Regions from separate parts of the Streptomyces sp. NPDC058239 genome, predicted to be linked through region 2. Evidence: riboswitches for the same ligand, from Rfam matches in the RefSeq annotation. Region 2 holds a riboswitch; each other region holds the start of a gene.
What was found. A riboswitch is a leader RNA that binds a small molecule or an ion and turns the genes downstream of it on or off. The one in region 2 is predicted to bind cobalamin.

Region 1: linked by a shared signal. The riboswitch ahead of ACFVYE_RS36060 (ABC transporter substrate-binding protein) and the one ahead of metE (5-methyltetrahydropteroyltriglutamate--homocysteine S-methyltransferase) in region 2 are both predicted to bind cobalamin.
Region 3: linked by a shared signal. The riboswitch ahead of ACFVYE_RS00330 (cobalamin biosynthesis protein) and the one ahead of metE (5-methyltetrahydropteroyltriglutamate--homocysteine S-methyltransferase) in region 2 are both predicted to bind cobalamin.
Region 4: linked by a shared signal. The riboswitch ahead of ACFVYE_RS26160 (ribonucleoside-diphosphate reductase subunit alpha) and the one ahead of metE (5-methyltetrahydropteroyltriglutamate--homocysteine S-methyltransferase) in region 2 are both predicted to bind cobalamin.

What each region holds. Positions count from the first base shown of each region.
Region 1 covers NZ_JBHVWS010000048.1:42,467-47,154, reverse strand. The annotation lists gene ACFVYE_RS36065 (beta-ketoacyl-[acyl-carrier-protein] synthase family protein) at 1-1,096, shown strand, start outside; cobalamin riboswitch at 1,175-1,364, shown strand; gene ACFVYE_RS36060 (ABC transporter substrate-binding protein) at 1,399-2,466, shown strand; gene ACFVYE_RS36055 (FecCD family ABC transporter permease) at 2,520-3,554, shown strand; gene ACFVYE_RS36050 (ABC transporter ATP-binding protein) at 3,551-4,354, shown strand; partial or broken gene ACFVYE_RS36045 (PRC-barrel domain-containing protein) at 4,484-4,688, opposite strand, start outside.
Region 2 covers NZ_JBHVWS010000016.1:139,959-144,646, reverse strand. The annotation lists gene ACFVYE_RS19585 (CbtA family protein) at 1-294, opposite strand, end outside; gene ACFVYE_RS19580 (CbtB-domain containing protein) at 323-538, opposite strand; adenosylcobalamin (AdoCbl) riboswitch at 584-676, opposite strand; gene ACFVYE_RS19575 (histidine phosphatase family protein) at 799-1,392, shown strand; cobalamin riboswitch at 1,451-1,670, shown strand; gene metE (5-methyltetrahydropteroyltriglutamate--homocysteine S-methyltransferase) at 1,834-4,158, shown strand; partial or broken gene ACFVYE_RS19565 (family 16 glycosylhydrolase) at 4,365-4,688, shown strand, end outside.
Region 3 covers NZ_JBHVWS010000001.1:61,376-66,063, reverse strand. The annotation lists gene ACFVYE_RS00335 (cobyric acid synthase) at 1-1,020, opposite strand, end outside; gene ACFVYE_RS00330 (cobalamin biosynthesis protein) at 1,017-2,045, opposite strand; cobalamin riboswitch at 2,190-2,321, opposite strand; gene ACFVYE_RS00325 (hypothetical protein) at 2,497-2,727, opposite strand; gene ACFVYE_RS00320 (anion permease) at 2,763-4,028, opposite strand; gene ACFVYE_RS00315 (class II aldolase/adducin family protein) at 4,292-4,688, shown strand, end outside.
Region 4 covers NZ_JBHVWS010000027.1:5,703-10,390, forward strand. The annotation lists gene ACFVYE_RS26145 (GntR family transcriptional regulator) at 1-470, shown strand, start outside; gene ACFVYE_RS26150 (DUF3311 domain-containing protein) at 740-994, shown strand; gene mctP (monocarboxylate uptake permease MctP) at 991-2,628, shown strand; cobalamin riboswitch at 2,777-2,922, shown strand; gene ACFVYE_RS26160 (ribonucleoside-diphosphate reductase subunit alpha) at 3,061-4,688, shown strand, end outside.

The sequences.
Region 1 (4,688 bases), on a different contig from region 2:
GTGCGCGATCGACTTCGCCTGCACGGTCGACGGTATCGATCTGGACGCCGCGATCGGCGGGCGCACGTCCTTCCGGATGGGGAAGTACGTCAAGTTCGCCGTTGTCGCCGCCCGGGAGGCGGTCGCCGACGCCGGACTCGACCCGGCGCAGTGGGAGGGCAGCAGGGTCGCGGTGGTCGTCGGCACCAGCAGCGGAGGCTCCGCCGCACTGACCGAGCAGGCCGTCGTACTCGACCGGCTCGGACCGGATGCCACCTCGCCGTCGGGCATCCTGCTCACCATTCCGAACATGCCCGCGGCCGAGATCGCCATCCAGTTGCGGGCCACCGGTCCCAGCCTGGCACCGTGCACCGCCTGCTCCTCCGGCGCCACCGCACTGTCCGTCGCCCGCGATCTGCTGGTCACCGGACAGTGCGACATCGCGATCGCCGGAGCCACCGAGTCGATCGTCTACCCGGTCGCCATGACCGGATTCGCCCGGTCCGGAGCCGCGGCCCGGGCGGAGGGCGACCCGGCCAGGCGGTGCCGGCCCTTCTCGGCCGACCGTGCCGGGCTGGTCATGGGTGAGGGCGCCGCCGTCATGGTGCTGGAACGGGCGGACGACGCCGTCGCCCGGGGCGCCGCGCCGCGGGCACTGCTCGCGGGCACCGGCGCCACCACCGACGCCCACCACCCCACAAGTCCGCACCCTTCCGGCGCGGTCGCCCAGGCTGCGGTCGAGGCCGCGCTGCGCGACGCGGGCTGGGCGGCCGAGGACGTCGAGCATGTCAACGCACACGGCACGGCGACACCGATCAACGACGCCACCGAGGCCGCCCTCATCGGCCGGGTCTACCCGCACCGGCCGCCCGTCACCGCCCCGAAGGGCGTACTCGGGCACTGCATGGGGGCAGCCGGAGCGATCGAGGCCGGACTGACCGTCCTGACGCTCCAGCGCGGAGTCGTACCGCCGATCGCCAACCTGGATGCCCCGGCGCCCGAGTTCGACATCAACTGCGTCACCGAGCGACCTCTGCGGCAGCCCATCCGGCGCGCCGTCAGCCACTCCTTCGGCTTCGGCGGGCACAACGCCGTGATCGCTCTGCAGCGTCCTTAGGCATCGGGCAGGTGGTGCGACGGTCGCACAGCCCGGCGTACCACCGGCCACACCACCCATGAGCTGCGCGGAGGCTCGTGATAGCTTGCCGAAGCCAGTCAAACTCCACGTAGGGGTCAGGGAATCCGGTGAGAATCCGGAACTGACGCGCAGCGGTGAGGGGGACGGGCGGGGCCACGGCCACTGGGACCACCCGCGGGTGTCCTGGGAAGGCGTCCCGTCCGTAGGAGCCCGAGTCCGAAGACCTGCTGGCACCTGCGACCCGGTACCGGGCGCAGGACTCCGTACACCGGGCTCCGCGCATGAGCCCCGAGACGCAGAGGGACTCCGTGCCGTCCATAGCCAGCCCTGTCCGCACCATCGCCCTGCTCTCGGCGGGATTCGTCCTGCTGACCGCCTGCGGGGGCGGAACGAGCAGCTCTGCCGCGAAGTCCGGCTCCGCCGACGGATACCCCGTGACGCTGAAGAACTGTGGACGCACCGTCACCGTCGAAGCCGCACCCCACCGGGCCGTCTCGGTCGACCAGGGATCGACGGAGATCCTGCTCTCCCTCGGCCTCGCCGACCGGCTGGCCGCCACCTCGACCTGGACCGACCCGGTGATGAAGGGCCTGGAGAAGGCCAACGCCAAGGTTCCCAGGATCGCGGACAACCGGCCGTCGTCGGAGAAGGTCCTCGACCAGGAACCCGACTTCATCAGCGCGGCGTTCGAGTCGACGCTCGCCAAGGGGGGCGTCGCACCCCGCGAACAGTTCGAGGAACTCGGCGTCCCCACCTATGTCTCGCCCGCCGACTGCACCGGCAAGGACAACAGCGGCGGCGGCGACGGAGCCCGTACCGCGCCACTGACCATGGACAGTGTGTACGACGAAGTGCACGACCTGGCTAAGGTGTTCGGCGTGCAGAAACGCGGCGACACGCTCGTGGCGCAGCTGCGGGCCCGGGTGAAGAAGGCGACCGAGGGCGTCGACGCCTCCGACGCCACCCTCCTCTACTGGTTCTCCGACTCCAAGGCCCCGTACCTGGCCGGCTGCTGCGGAGCGCCCGGCATCATCACCAGGGAACTCGGCGCGAAGAACGTCTTCGACGACACCCATGAGGAATGGCCGCAGATCAGCTGGGAGACCGTCGCCGACCGCAACCCCGACGTCCTGGTCATCGGCGACCTGACCCGCAAGGCACAGACCGCCGAGAGCGCCGCGAAGAAGATCGAATTCCTGGAGTCCAACCCCGTCACGAAGAACATGGACGCCGTCAGGCACAAGCGGTACGTCCTGCTGAGCGGCCAGGCCATGAACCCGTCCATCCGGACGGTCGAGGGTGTGGAACGCGTCGCCGCCGGGCTGCGCACATTCGGATTCGCGGGGTGACGGACACCGAACGGGCCACGGCGGTGGACGCGCCACGGGCCTGCGAAGCAGCCGTGCGCAGTGGCACGGGGATACGGAAGCTGCGCGGCGGAGCCCTGTGGGCCTGTGGCATCGCACTGCTCGTGCTGTCCGTCGCGGTCGCCGTCACCATCGGACCCGCCCGTATCTCCGTCGCCGACGTCTGGTCCACGGTCGCCTCCCACCTCGGCTGGGGCCGGTCACGGCTCACCCCGATCCGGGACGGCATCATCTGGAACCTGCGCATGCCGCGCACCCTGCTCGCCGCGGTGTGCGGCGCCGGGCTCGCGGTGTGCGGAACCGTCATGCAGTCCCTGCTCCGCAACCCGCTCGCCGACCCGTTCGTCCTCGGCGTCTCCTCCGGAGCGTCGACCGGCGCGGTCGTGGTTGTCGTCCTCGGCGTCGGCGGGGGAGCGGTGTCGATCTCGACCGGCGCGTTCATCGGCGCACTGTGCTCGTTCGCCCTCGTTCTGCTGCTGAGCCACACCCTGGGCGGCACGACCGACCGGGTCGTCCTCTCCGGTGTCGCGGCCATGCAGTTGTTCTCCGCGCTCACCTCCTTCGTCGTGATGACCGCCGCCGACGCCGAGCAGACCCGCGGGGTGCTGTTCTGGCTGCTCGGCTCGCTCAGCGGGGTCGGCTGGACCGATGTGTGGATCTGCTCCGCCGTCCTCGTCGTGACGCTGCTGATCTGCCTCGGTCACGCCCGTACGCTCGACGCCTTCGCGTTCGGTCAGGACGCCGCCGCCACCCTCGGCGTCCATGTCGCGCGCACCCGGATCGTGCTTCTCTGCACGACCGCGCTGCTGACCGCCGCGCTCGTCAGCTCGGCCGGTGCCATCGGCTTCGTCGGTCTGGTCCTGCCGCACGCCGCCCGTGCGCTCGCCGGCTCCGGGCACCGGCTGCTGCTGCCGGTCACCGCCCTGGCCGGGGCGGTATTCCTGGTCTGGGTCGACACCCTCGCCAGGACGGTCCTCGACCCGCAGGAAGTGCCCGTGGGAGTCGTCACCGCCCTCATCGGCGTGCCCGCTTTCGTCCTGGTCCTGTACCGCAGCCGGAGGATCACATGACGGGTGGGGCCACCGAGGGGCTGTGTGCCGAGCGGGTCAGCCGGGAGGCGGGCGGCCGCCTCATCCTCGACGGGGTCCATCTCGCCCCGCCGCCCGGCGCCACCGTCGGGCTGATCGGGCCGAACGGCTCCGGCAAGTCGACCCTGTTGCGGGTGCTGGCAGGAGTCCTCGCCCCGGATGCGGGCGTGGTCACCCTCGACGGCCGGCGGCTCGACGAGATCGGTCGCCGAACCGTGGCCCAGCGGGTCGCCGTGGTCGACCAGCATGCCGTCACCCAGGTCGAGTTGAGCGTCCTGGACGTGGTACGCCTCGGGCGTATTCCGCACCGCAGGGCTTGGTCGGCACCCGGCCGGGCGGACGACGACGCGGTGCGCGAAGCGCTGGAGCGGACCGGTCTCGCCGATCGCGGCGAGCAGTCCTGGCACACCCTCTCCGGAGGCGAGCGGCAACGTGTCCAGATAGCGCGCGCACTGGCCCAGCAGCCGCGTGAACTGCTGCTGGACGAGCCGACGAACCACCTCGACATCCAGCACCAGTTGGATCTGCTGTCGCTGATCACCTCGCTGCCCCTCACCGGTGTGATCGCTCTGCACGACCTCAATCTGGCCGCGATGTTCTGCGATCGGATCGTCGTCATGAAGGAGGGGCGGGTGGTGGCCGCCGGGACCCCGGCGGAAGTGATCACCGAGGAGCTGATCGCCGACGTCTACCGGGTCAGGGCGCGGGTCACTCCCGACGGCCCGGACGGACGGCCCTCGGTGCGCTTCCTGCCGGAGCGGCCGGAGCGCCGCCTGCCGTAGCGAGCCGGGCCGTCGCAGGACCGGCAGGGCGAGCGATCCGGGTCCTGGCGCGGCGGGAGACCCGGATCCTGACGCGGTGGGAGAGCGGACCCTGGCACGACACGGGTCCGCACCTCATTCTCGGTGCGGCGCTCCCCCGGTGTCGGACCCGGGCGCCGGGGTGGTTCCCGTGTCCGCCTGGCCGCCGAGTCCGGCGGTGGTGTTCTCGGCAAGGCCGTAGTGGCGGTAGAGCTCCTCCTCCTCGGCCACGGACAGATGCGCGTCCGCGTCCACTCGTGGGGCTTCCTTGACGCGGTCCTTCGAAAGCGGGATGTGCAGGTCGGAGCCCACTCGG
Region 2 (4,688 bases):
CGGGCCGAATCTGCCGATCCGGCCGAGGGCGTAACAGAAGACGAGGGCGGCGATGCCGCCGATCGCCACACCGAAGACGAGCACACCGGTGGCAAGGCCGGCGGTGGACTGCATGGTGCGGCTGACGAGTTCCTCGCCGCCGCCGTGGTCATGGCTGTGCGCCTCTTCGAGAGCGATGGCCGCGTCCACCCGGGACTCGCCGAGGAAGTAGGCGACGACCAGAGCGAGCGCGCCCGCGGCGAGGCCGGCCAGCATGCCGCGGACGAGCAGGGCTCTGACAGATATGGAGTTCATGAGGATTTCCCCTGGATCGGACGGTACGTCAGTGGCAGGGGAAACCGAGGAGGTGGCGGCCGTCGTGGACCCACTCGTGAACACCTTCGCCGGAGATGACCGCGGTGGCGCCCTGCTCGGCGCCGACGAAGTACAGCAGTACGAGCATGAGGATGCCGAAGAAGACCGCCCAAGGGGCAATGGCCTTCAGGGAGATGGGGGTGATCGCCGGTACGGCGGTGGCGGGGGCAGCAGTCTGTGCCATGGCAGAACCTCCTGAGGGAACACGCGTCCCGTTCGTGGTGCCTGAGACGAAGGTGCTGGGTCTGACTTCCCGTACGGGTACGGGTTCACAGTGGCGCGACCGTGCCGGATTCTCACCGGACTTCCGTCACACTTCGTCATGCTCATCGGACGATACCGCCTGGGGGCAGGCGCGGCCATGGTGCCGTCGGTGGGGCCGGAAGGCCCGGATGCCATGGTGGGTGCACTTGAGGGGCCAGACTTCAGGGAGTTGACCCGGTCATGACGATAAAGGTGATGTTGATCTCACCGGCGCTCAACGCCGCGCTGCGCGAAGCCCGTTTCGACGGCGATGCGCCGCTGGACGCGGTCGGGGTCCGGCAGGCCAGGGCCGCTGCGGCAGCCGTGCCTGCGGCCGACCGGTATGTCTGCGGGCCGTCCGAACGGTGCGCCCGGACCGCCGACGCGCTGGGGTTGCACGCCGAGCACGAACTCGCGCTCCGCGGCTGGGACATGGGCCGGTGGAGCGGGCAGCGGCTGGAGGAGGTGAGCGGCAGCGAGCCGGAGGCGGTGTCGGTCTGGATGACCGATCCTTCGGCGGCTCCGCACGGCGGCGAACCGTTGCTGGAGTTCTGCGCCCGGGTCGGCCGCTGGCTGGAGTCCGTGGAGTCCCTCTACGGCGACGAGGGCGGCTGTGTGCTCGGGGTCGTCGAGCCTGCGGTGGTGCGGGCGGCGATCGTATCGGCGCTCGCTCTGCCGACGGGGGCGTTCTGGCGGCTGGACGTCGCCCCTCTGACGCTGACCGGGCTCAGCGGCCGGTCCGGACGGTGGAACCTGCGCTGTGGGCAGCCGCTGTCCCCCGCTCCGGGGCACTGACGTCCTCCCGTGGCCCACGGTATGAACAACTGACGTGCCGGAACCGCCGGTCAGCGCCTACTGTGGTGGTGCAGCTGGTTCGCCCTGTCCGCCAGACAGGCGCGTCGCAAGAGGGAACCCGGTGGGAATCCGGGACTGCCCCGCAGCGGTGAGTGGGAACGACCGCCGTCATCAAGCACTGGACCCGATACGGGGCCCGGGAAGCGACGGCCAGTAGGTGTCTCGTACGCGAGAAGTGCCCGCGAGTCCGAAGACCTGCCACTGCCCGTGCGCGTCGGACGCGCTCGGTGATCTCGGTGACCTCGTGGGCGGGTCGGCGTACATATCGGGCAGGGCACGCGCGCCTCCACGGCGCTGCGGTTCCGCCCGGTCCGTCATCCCTTCGCGCCTTCGATCCGTCCCGGGGTCGTATCAGGACACACGCTCGCGAAGGAGAGTTCCGTGACCAGCAAGTCCGCAGCCGCGGCAGCCCGGGCCACCGTGTACGGATATCCCCGCCAGGGGAGCAACCGCGAACTGAAGAAGGCCGTCGAGGGTTACTGGAAGGGCCGGGTCTCCGCAGCCGCCCTCCGGGAGACCGCCGCCGGCCTGCGCCGCACCAACTGGCGCCGGCTCGCAGACGACGGCATCCACGAGGTCCCGACCGGCGACTTCTCGTACTACGACCATGTGCTGGACACCAGCGTGATGGTCGGTGCCGTACCGGCCAGGCATCGTGAAGCCGTCGAAACCAATGGGCTGGACGGCTATTTCGCGATGGCGCGCGGTACGCAGGATGTGGCGCCGCTCGAAATGACCAAGTGGTTCGACACGAACTACCACTATCTGGTTCCGGAGCTCAGTCCCGACACCGTCTTCACCGCCGACTCCACCAAGCAGGTCGCGGAGTTCGAGGAAGCGCGGGCGCTCGGGCTCAGCCCTCGCCCGGTGCTCGTCGGTCCGGTGACCTATCTGCTGCTGGCCAAGCCCGCTCCGGGCGTCACCGCCGGCTTCGAGCCACTGACGCTGCTCGACCGGCTGCTGCCGGTGTACGCCGAGGTGCTGGCCGATCTGCGTGCCGCCGGTGCCCGGTGGGTGCAGCTCGACGAGCCCGCCCTGGTGCAGGACCGCACCCCGGCCGAGCTGAACGCCGCCGCCCGCGCCTACCGTGACCTGGGCGCGCTCACCGACCGGCCGAAGCTCCTCGTCGCCTCCTACTTCGACCGGCTCGGTGCGGCCCTCGCCGTGCTGGCAAAGGCGCCGGTCGACGGGCTCGCCCTCGACTTCACCGGTCCGGCGGCCGCCAATCTGAGGGATCTCGCCGCAGTCGGCGGTCTGCCTGGCAGGCGGCTGGTCGCCGGGGTCGTCGACGGCCGCAACGTGTGGATCAACGACTACCAGCAGTCCCTCACCACGCTCGGCACCCTGCTCGGCCTCGCCGGCCAGGTCGATGTGGCGGCCTCCTGCTCCCTGCTGCACGTCCCCCTCGACGCGACCGCCGAGCCTGACATCGACCCGCAGGTGGCCCGCTGGCTGGCCTTCGCCCGGCAGAAGTCCGCCGAGATCGCCACCCTGGCCCGGGGCCTCGCACAGGGTACGGACGCGATCGCCGCCGAACTCGCCGCGAATCGTGCCGATCTGGCCTCGCGGGCCGGTTCTGCGCTCACCCATGACCCGGCGGTACGGGCCCGGGCCGCTGCCGTCACGGAGTCCGACGGGCACCGTGAAGCGTCGTATCCGCAACGGGCAGCGGCCCAACGTGACCGTCTGCGGCTTCCGTTGCTGCCGACCACCACCATCGGTTCGTTCCCGCAGACGGCCCGACTGCGCACCGCACGCGCCGATCTGCGGGCCGGACGCATCGACACCGCCACCTACGACGAGCGCATCGAGTCGGAGATCCAGGAGGTGCTGGCGTTCCAGGAGAAAGCGGGCGTCGATGTGCTGGTGCACGGCGAACCCGAACGCAACGACATGGTGCAGTACTTCGCCGAGCAGCTCGTCGGGTACCTCGCGACTCAGCACGGCTGGGTCCAGTCGTACGGCACACGGTATGTCCGGCCGCCGATCCTGGCCGGGGACATCTCCCGGCCGGAGCCGATGACGGTGCGCTGGACGACGTACGCGCAGTCGCTCACCGCCCGTCCGGTCAAGGGCATGCTCACAGGTCCCGTCACCATGCTCGCCTGGTCCTTCGTCCGTGACGACCAGCCGCTCGCCGAGACCGCGCGCCAGGTCGCCCTCGCGCTGCGGGACGAGGTGAACGACCTTGAGTCGGCCGGAAGTTCGGTCATCCAGGTGGACGAGCCCGCCCTGCGCGAGACGCTGCCGCTGCGGGCCGCCGATCGCGCCGGGTATCTGGCGTGGGCGACCGAGTCGTTCCGGCTGGCCACCAGTGGCGTACGTCCCCGAACTCAGATCCATACGCATATGTGCTACGCGGAGTTCGGGGACATCATCAGGGCCATCGACGACCTGGATGCCGATGTGATCAGCCTGGAGGCGGCCCGCTCGCATATGCAGGTGGCCGACGAACTGGCATCGGCGGGCTATCCGCGGGAGGTCGGTCCCGGTGTGTACGACATCCACTCCCCGCGGGTGCCGAGTGCCGACGAGGCAGCGGCTCTGCTGCGCAAGGGGCTCGAAGCGATTCCCGCCGAACGGCTGTGGGTCAATCCCGACTGCGGCCTGAAGACCCGGGGTTGGCCGGAAGTACGAGCCTCGCTGGAGAACCTGGTCTCGGCAGCCACCGAGGTGCGGGCGGCTCTGCCGGGTAGCGCCCACTGACGGCGGTGCGGCCCGGGACGGGCGTCGCCCCGGGCCGCACCAACCACGGATGGCTGCAAGAAGTGTGGTCCGTACCAAAGCCTTGACACGGTCTGGGTTCACTTCTTAAATCGCATACAGAACGAAGGCCTCTCCCCCCGAACCCCCAGGATGAGGGTTTGTCATATGCATGACAGATTCTCGATACTCTGAACGGGAAGGACCCCATGACCTCCCCCCACCTCACCCGACGCCTCCTGGTGTCCGCTCTCTCCGTACTCGCCCTCGTCTCGGCCTCCTCCGGTCTCGCGACCGGGGTGCCTGTGCCCGAACCACGGGCCGCCGCGGCGGCAGCGTCGTTCACCGACGATTTCGACGGCCCCGCGGGCTCCGCCGTCGACGGCAGCAAGTGGCAGATCGAGACCGGCGACAACGTCAACAACCATGAGCGGCAGTACTACACGGCCGGGAACAGCAACGCCGCACTCGACGGCCAGGGCCACCTCGTCATCACCGCACGCAGGGAGAACCCGAACAACTACCAGTGCTGG
Region 3 (4,688 bases), on a different contig from region 2:
GATGCCGAGGACCGGCCGGCCCTCGGCGGCACGCCGCACCAGGGCGTCGGCGAGGCCGCGCTCGCGCAGCCAGGCCAGCGCGTTCACGGTGCCGCGGGTGCCCGGCACGATGACGAGGTCGGCGTCGGCCAGCTCCTCGGGGCGGTCCACGAACCGGACGACGACGCCCGGTTCGGCGGCCAGTGCGTCCACATCGGTGAAGTTCGACATCAGGGGTACGGCGCACACCGCGACGCGCAGCACGTCGTCGCCGTGCGGCGGCGCGACGACCGATTCGCGTACGGCTCCGCGCAGCGAGACCCTCAGACCGTCCTCCTCGTCGATGCCGAGGCCGTGGGCGAAGGGCAGCACCCCGAAGGTCTGCCGCCCGGTGATCCCGCGCAGCATCTCCAGTCCGGGCTCCAGCAGCGACACGTCGCCGCGGAACTTGTTGACGAGGTAGCCGGCGATCAGCGACTGGTCCTCGGCATCGAGCAGCGCCGTCGTACCGAAGAACGAGGCGAAGACGCCACCGCGGTCGATGTCGCCGACGACCACCACCGGGAAGCGTGCCGCCCGTGCGATGCCCATGTTCACGATGTCCGTGCGCCGCAGATTGATCTCGGCCGGACTGCCCGCCCCCTCGCAGATCACTGCGTCATACGTGCCCCGAAGCTGCTCCAGACAGTCCACGACCGTGCCGAGAAGCGCTTCCTGCCTGCCTCCGTGGTAGCCGCGTGCGCTCATCTCGCCCACCGGCCTGCCCATCAGGACGACCTGGCTGGAGCGGTCGCTGCCGGGTTTGAGCAGGACCGGGTTCATCAGCGCGGTCGGCTCCACCCGGGCGGCCTGGGCCTGCATGGCCTGGGCGCGCCCGATCTCGGCACCTTCGCGGGTGACGAACGAGTTCAGCGACATGTTCTGCGCCTTGAAGGGCGCCACCTTCACGCCCTGGCGCACGAGCCAGCGGCAGATACCTGCCGTGACGACGCTCTTGCCCGCGTCCGAGGTGGTTCCGGCGACCAGCAGCCCGCCGCTCATGTCCGTCTCCGTCCTGCGATCCGACGTCCTGTGAACTGAAGTCCTGCGGACCGAAGTCCTGCGATCCGTCGTCCTGCGATCCGTCGTGCGGCGAGGCCCGCGCCCAGTCGTCCCGCCACACACACGCCGAGGGCCAGCGCACTCACCCGGCGCGACAGCCGTACCGCGCGTTCGATGTCCTCGGTCTCCACCGCCCGGCCGGTCTCCCCGTTGAGGACGGGGCGGTGTTCGACCCGGCCGCCGTACGCGAGGGTCCCGCCGAGCCGTACGCCGAGCGCACCCGCGAACGAGGCCTCCACCGGGCCCGCGTTGGGGCTGGGGTGCTTCGCCGCGTCGGCCCGCCACGCCCGTACCGCTCCACGTGGGCGCCCCCCGGCGGCCACGGCGAGCAGGGCTGTGAGCCGGGCACCGGGCCAGCCCGCGAGGTCGTCGAGGCGGGCCGAGGCCCAGCCGTAGCGCCGGTGGCGGGGCGACCTGTGGCCGACCATGGCGTCGAGGGTGTTGGCGGCCCGGAAGCCGACGAGCCCGGGCACACCGGCCAGCGCACCCCACACCAGGGCGCCGACCACGGCGTCCGAGGTGTTCTCGGCCACGGACTCCACCACGGCGCGGGCGATCTGCGGTCCGTCGAGGGAGTACGGGTCGCGCCCGCACAGGTGCGGCAGCCGCTCGCGGGCCGATTCGATGTCACCGGCGGCCAGGGCGCCGCCGATCGCCCGCGCCTCACGTCCCAGGGACGTACCGCCGACGACGGACCAGGTGGCGGCCGCGGTCAGTGCGACGGAGGCGGCGGGGTGACTGCGTACGGCACGGGTGATCAGCGCGGCACCACCCGCGGCGCCTCCGGCGCAGACGAGCGTGTGCAGCGCGCCCCACCCACGGTGGTCGCGCCACAGACGGCGCTCGACGTCCGCTGCGGCCCGCCCGAAGGCGGCGACCGGATGTCCCCTGCGGGGGTCACCGAGCAGCAGATCGCCGATCAGACCGGCCGTGGCGCCGTACGCGAAAATGCGGTCGGCACGCACGGCTCAACCGGCCGTTACGCCTCGAAGGACCTTCGTACAGGCGGCTCTCGTCGAGAGCGCCACAGCAACGGACGCACGGCAGCCAGGCATGGCGATATGTCCTCACTCAGGGTCCGCGCCCTGGTTCGACGTGACCGGCGACGAGAGTCTCCTGGCTCCCGGATCCGCAGTTCCCCCGGCCTTCCAACCCGCTCGCGCGTGCCGTGACTTCCGGTGTGGGGGACTGCTCCCCGGTGACAGTGGCGGGACCGCGCCGGATTCGCACCGGCTTCCTCTGCTGTCGCCGTAATTGGCTCCGGCAGTCCACCACGCTCCGCGAACGCCCGTCAACTTGCCGTTGACCTGCGACGGTGCAGTGTGCTGAGCCCCACATCGGGCCGGACACACCACAACGGGCCGGACACACACGAGGTGTGTGTCCGGCCCGACGGGGGAGTGCGTGCGGAAGGGCTCAGGCGACGATCAGATAGATCCCGTACGCGACCGCCGCAGCGCACAGCGCGAAGCAGACGTACGCGCCGGCGCGGGCCAGCAGCAGCGAGCCGCCGGAGCCGCCCTGCGCCGCCGGCTCGGGCTGCTTGGAGAGACCGACGATGCCCAGGGTGAAGAAACCCACCAGCGCGACGGTGACGACGAGGGAGACGCCGAAGACGGAGCCGAGGGCTGCCCAGTCGATGTTCATGCTGAATCCTTAGACGGCCTGCCCGGGTGGCCGGCCTAGACGGTGGCGGGTCGCGCCGGGTCCTGGGTGGTTCCGGCCGGAGCCGGAATGGTGGTCTTGAGGTCCTGAGCCGCTGCCTGGGCCGCGGTGAGCGGCGGGCTGACGGCGGCGATGGCCGTGGTGACGACGCCTGCGGGCTCGGCGTCGCCGCTTGTCGGCGCGACATCGCCGTGGCCGACCGGCTTGCGGCGCGACACCAGCCAGATCGCCCCGGAGCCCGCGACCAGCAGCGCCGCGACGACCACGACACCCCAGGTGCCCTGCTTGGTGAGGAGTTCCGCGCCCGCGCCGACCAGGCCTGCGGCCGGCAGGGTCAGACCCCAGGCGACGAACATCCGGGTGGCGGTGGACCAGCGGACCACGCCGCCCTGGCGGCCGAGGCCCGCGCCCATCACGGCGCCGGAGCAGGACTGGGTGGTGGAGAGGGAGAAGCCGAGGTGCGAGGAGGCCAGGATGACCGTGGCCGCGCTGGTCTGGGCGGCGAAGCCCTGCGGCGGCTTGAGGTCGGTGAGGCCGCTGCCCATGGTGCGGATGATGCGCCAGCCGCCCAGGTAGGTGCCGAGTGCGATGGCCGTACCGGCACAGACGATGACCCAGACCGGCGGGTTGGAGCCGGGGTGCAGGACGCCCCCGGTGACCAGGGCCAGGGTGATGATGCCCATGGTCTTCTGCGCGTCGTTGGTGCCGTGGGCGAGGGAGACCAGTCCGGCCGAGGCGATCTGGCCGGCGCGGTAGCCCTTGGCAGTGGCCTTCTCCTGGGCGTCGTTGCGGATCTTCCCGCCGATCCGGTACGTCAGCCTGGTGGCCAGCAGTGCGGCCAGACCGGCGACGATCGGGGCGGCGACCGCGGGGAGCAGCACCTTGGTGACGACGGTGCCGCCGTTGACCGACGACCAGCCCGCCGACATCACGGCTGCGCCGATCAGACCGCCGAACAGGGCGTGCGAGGAGCTGGACGGCAGTCCGACCAGCCAGGTCAGCAGATTCCACAGGATGGCGCCGACGAGTGCCGCGAAGATGACTTCCGTCCGCAGCCCGTCCTCGTTGATGATCCCGCCGGAGATCGTCTTGGCGACCTCGACCGACAGGAACGCGCCGACGAGGTTGAGAACGGCGGACATGGCCACCGCTGTCTTCGGTCTGAGTGCGCCGGTCGAGATGGTGGTCGCCATCGCGTTGGCGGTGTCGTGGAAACCGTTCGTGAAATCGAACACTAGAGCTGTCACGATCACAATCGCGAGTAGCAGCGTGATGTGTTCCATTTACCCAGGCAATCGTTCGACGTCATTGGCACGTGGACCGTAGGCAACCTGGATGAACGGAAGATGAACTGGGCAGGGCGCTGTGGTGACTCCAACTGGAGTCAGGTCGTTCCGTTTGTCCTTCGCGGTGCGGTGCGGACCGGGCGCAGGGCCGATTCGCACCCGATTCGCGCCCCTGTCACCCCTTTTATGAACTTCTCCGGTTTGTGACTTATCCCGCCGATCGCATGCCCGTTCGCCTCCAGGGCTGACAGGATCTCCGCATGAGCGATCAGCAACGGGACGCGATCGAACGTGCCTGGGACGGCGTCGTCGCCACCGCCCGCAGGACGGCGGCGGACGGCCTCGTCGTCGGGACCTCGGGAAACGTGTCGGCACGGGTCGGCGGGACGGTCCTGGTCACCCCGAGCGGAGTGCCGTACGACCGGCTCCGCCCCGAGGATGCCGTCGGCGTCGATCTGGAAGGCAACCGCGTCCTCGGCGAACTGGCCCCGACCAGTGAACTCCCGCTCCATCTCGCGGTCTACCGGAACAGCGACGCGGCCGCCGTCGTGCACACCCACGCGGTGCACGCCACGGCCGTCTCCACCCTGGTCCCCGAGGTCCCTCCGGTCCACTACGCCGCCGCCATGCTCGGGGGCCCCGTCCGGGTCGCGGCCT
Region 4 (4,688 bases), on a different contig from region 2:
CCGAGGACATGCGCGCCCAAGGACTCGAACCGACGTCCCAGTTGCTGGACATCGGTTACGTCACGGCGGACGACACGCTCGCCGGGCTGCTCGACATCACGGCCGGTGGGCGAGTGCTGCGGATCGAGCGGCTGCGGCTCGCCAGCGGGGAGCCGATGGCGATCGAGACCACGCACCTTTCGGCCAAACGCTTTCCGGCGCTGCGCCGTTCGCTGGTGAAGTACACCTCGCTCTACACCGCCCTGGCAGAGGTGTACGACGTCCGGCTGGCCGAGGCCGAGGAGACCATCGAGACCTCGCTCGCCACCCCGCGCGAGGCCGGACTGCTCGGCACGGATGTGGGCCTGCCGATGCTCATGCTGTCCCGGCACTCGCTCGACGGACAGGGCGAGCCGGTGGAGTGGGTGCGCTCGGTCTACCGGGGCGACCGGTACAAGTTCGTGGCGCGCCTGAAGCGGCCGACGGACTGAGGTCCGGGTGCGCCGGCGGACCGGTTCCGGCCACCGCACCCCTGGGTACAACCGTCACGGCCCCCGTGGAATCCACCACTCCACGGGGGCCGTTGGCACATCTTGGTACGGACCAAATGTCGCACGTCTGGCAACATTTAGAACATTCGCGCCCACACAAGGGACCGTTGCCGGACCGCAATGCGGACAGGGGGTGACGGTGACCGGAAGCCTCCCCTAGATTTCCTGCGCATTACACCAGGTGATCAGCGAGGGGACGGAGTCGCCGCATGCCAGCAGACCCAGAAGGAAAACCGCCCACAGTCACACCCGTGCGGGTGGTCATCGCCCTCTGTCTCATCGCGCCGTTCGTGGCGATGCTCTGGGTGAGTTCGTATGCGAAGGTGGACCCCACCTTCATCGGCATTCCGTTCTTCTACTGGTACCAGATGCTCTGGGTGCTGATCTCCACCGCACTCACGATGATCGCGTACAAGCTGTGGCAGCGTGACCAGCGCGCCCGCAAGGGGGGTGCGTCGGCATGAAGGACGGCGTGAACGGCGTCGCGCTCGGCGTCTTCATCTTCTTCTTCCTGGCCGTCACGGTCATGGGCTTCCTGGCGGCGCGCTGGCGGAAGGCCGAGAACGACGCCAGCCTCGACGAATGGGGCCTGGGCGGACGTTCGTTCGGCACCTGGGTCACCTGGTTCCTGCTCGGCGGCGACCTGTACACCGCGTACACCTTCGTCGCCGTTCCCGCGGCGATCTACGCGGCGGGCGCGGCAGGCTTCTTCGCCGTGCCGTACACGATCCTCGTGTACCCGCTGATCTTCACCTTCCTGCCGCGGCTGTGGTCGGTCTCGCACAAGCACGGGTACGTGACCACCTCGGACTTCGTCCGCGGGCGCTTCGGTTCGAAGGGGCTCTCGCTGGCGGTCGCCGTCACGGGCATCCTCGCCACGATGCCGTACATCGCGCTCCAGCTCGTCGGCATCCAGGCCGTGCTGGACGTGATGGGCGTCGGCGGCGGCGAGAACACCCACTGGTTCGTCAAGGACCTGCCGCTGCTGATCGCGTTCGCGGTGCTCGCCGCGTACACCTACTCGTCCGGTCTGCGCGCGCCGGCACTGATCGCGTTCGTCAAGGACGGACTGATCTACCTGGTCATCGCGGTGGCGATCATCTACATCCCGATCAAGCTCGGCGGCTTCGACGACATCTTCGCCAAGGCCGGCGATGCGTTCTCCCAGACCAACCAGGCAACCGGCAAGCCGCGCGGCGCGCTCGCACCGGGCGAGGCGGGCCAATGGGGTTACGCCACACTGGCGCTGGGCTCGGCGCTGGCGCTCTTCATGTATCCGCACTCGATCACGGCGACGCTCTCCAGCCGCAGCCGCAATGTGATCCGGCGCAACACCACGATCCTGCCGCTGTACTCGCTGATGCTGGGCCTGCTGGCGCTGCTCGGCTTCATGGCGATCGCCGCCGGGATCAAGGTGGACAACGGGCAGTTGGCCATCCCCCAGCTGTTCGAGACCATGTTCCCCGACTGGTTCGCGGGGGTCGCGTTCGCCGCCATCGGCATCGGCGCCCTGGTGCCCGCCGCGATCATGTCGATCGCCGCGGCGAACCTCTTCACCCGCAACATCTACAAGGACTTCCTGAAGCCGGACGCGACCCCGGAACAGGAGACCAAGGTCTCCAAGCTGGTGTCGCTGCTGGTGAAGGTCGGCGCGCTCGCCTTCGTCCTCACCATGGACAAGACGGTCGCGATCAACTTCCAGCTGCTCGGCGGGATCTGGATCCTCCAGACGATGCCGGCCCTGGTCGGCGGCCTGTTCACCCGCTGGTTCCACCGCTGGGCACTGCTCGCGGGCTGGGCGGTCGGCATGGTGTACGGGACGGTGGCCGCGTACGGGGTCGCCAGCCCGACCCAGGCGCACTTCGGCGGGTCGTCCAAGGAGATCCCGGGCATCGGTGAGATCGGCTACATCGGTCTGACCGCGTTCGTGCTGAACGTGGTGGTGACGGTGGTGCTCACCTTCGTCCTGAACGCCGTGAAGGCACCCGTCGGGATCGACGAGACCTCCCCGGCCGACTACACGGCCGACGCGGGTGACCCGGGCGTCCGGGCAGAGCTCCCGCCGGCCACGGCGGGGGCCCCGGGCGGCGGCCACTGACGACCGCTCCCACGGCCGGACGACGGCCCGTCACGCCCCCTTGAGCGGGGCGTGGCGGGCCGTCCGTCTGCTCCGGCAGGGGATCGCACGGCTTGTCCCGTCGGCTCGACTTCTGTTGCGCGACACAACATGTGGGGGCCGTCCCATCCAGCGGCCCCCACATGTATGCTCGTGCTCGCTGTCGTCGCAGGGAAATCCGGTGCGAATCCGGAACTGTCCCGCAACGGTGTATTCGGTGTGCTTTTGCGCACCCTCAAGTAAGTCCGAGGACCTGCCGACAGCGCATCCGGCTCGACCGAACCGGATGCCAGACGTCCGGGCCTCGCGGATGGGCCGGTGGACGCCGTGACGAGTGCTGCCCGACGCGGGCCCGCCTCTGCCCGGCTGCCCCCGTTCCCCGCCGGCCCCGAGCCGAGCGAGGGAGAGCACCACGTGACCATCGCGCCAGCCGATCCGGCTTCAGTCGCCTTGTCCGAAGCGGCCGAGTCCGAGGGAACCGCACACGACGGACCGGGGACCGCACTGCTGCGGACCCTGACCGACCTCACCGTCGATCTGCCCGACACCGACCCCGGTCGCGTCGCCGCCGCCGCGCTGCGCGGCCGTAGCGCCCGGTCGGACGAGGCGGAGTTGCGCTCGCTGGCAACGGAGGCCGCCGCGGGGCTGATCTCCGAGGACCCCGCCTACTCCCGGCTCGCGGCCAGGCTGCTGACCCGCACCATCGCGGACGAGGCTGCCGGCCAGGGCGCGCTCTCCTTCTCCGCCTCGGTCGCCGTCGGGCACCGCGAGGGTCTGATCGCGGACCGCACCGCCGAGTTCGTCGCGCTGCACGCGGCCTCACTCGACGCGCTGGTGGAGCGTTCGCTCGCCGACGGCGCCGACGACCGCTTCGGTTACTTCGGGCTGCGGACCCTGCACAGCCGCTATCTGCTGCGTCACCCGCACACCCGCCAGGTCATCGAGACGCCGCAGCACTTCATGCTGCGGGTCGCTGCCGGGCTCGCCGAGGACAACTCGAAGCGCGCCCTGGACGAAGTCGCGGCGCTGTACGGGCTGATGAGCCGGCTCGACTATCTGCCGTCCTCGCCGACCCTGTTCAACTCCGGCACCAGGCACCCGCAGATGTCCTCCTGCTATCTGCTGGACTCCCCGCTCGACGAGCTCGACTCGATCTACGACCGCTACCACCAGGTGGCGCGGCTCTCGAAGCACGCGGGCGGCATCGGTCTCTCGTACTCCCGCATCCGCGCCCGCGGTTCGCTGATCCGTGGCACCAACGGGCACTCCAACGGCATCGTGCCGTTCCTGAAGACGCTCGACGCCTCCGTCGCCGCGGTCAACCAGGGCGGCCGGCGCAAGGGCGCCGCCGCCGTCTACCTGGAGACCTGGCACGCGGACATCGAGGAGTTCCTGGAGCTGCGCGACAACACGGGTGAGGACCAGCGGCGTACGCACAACCTCAACCTGGCGCACTGGATCCCGGACGAGTTCATGCGCCGGGTCGACGCGGACGGCGACTGGTCGCTGTTCTCGCCGGCCGATGTGCCCGAGCTGGTCGACCTGTGGGGCGACGAGTTCGACGCCGCGTACCGGGCCGCCGAGGCCAAGGGGCTGGCCCGCAAGTCGATGCCGGCCCGTGAGTTGTACGGCCGGATGATGCGTACCCTCGCGCAGACCGGCCAGGGCTGGATGACGTTCAAGGACGCCTCCAACCGGACCGCGAACCAGACCGCCGAGCCGGGCCGCGTCGTCCACTCGTCGAATCTGTGCACCGAGATCCTCGAAGTCACCGATGACGGCGAGACGGCCGTCTGCAACCTGGGTTCGGTCAACCTCGGTGCGTTCGTCGCCGACGGTGGCATCGACTGGGAGCGGCTGGACGCGACCGTCCGTACCGCCGTGACCTTCCTCGACCGGGTCGTCGACATCAACTTCTACCCGACCGAGCAGGCCGGCCGGTCCAATGCGAAGTGGCGCCCCGTCGGCCTGGGTGCGATGGGTCTGCAGGACGTCTTCTTCCAGCTGCGGCTGCCGTTCGACTCCCCCGAGGCCCGCGCGCT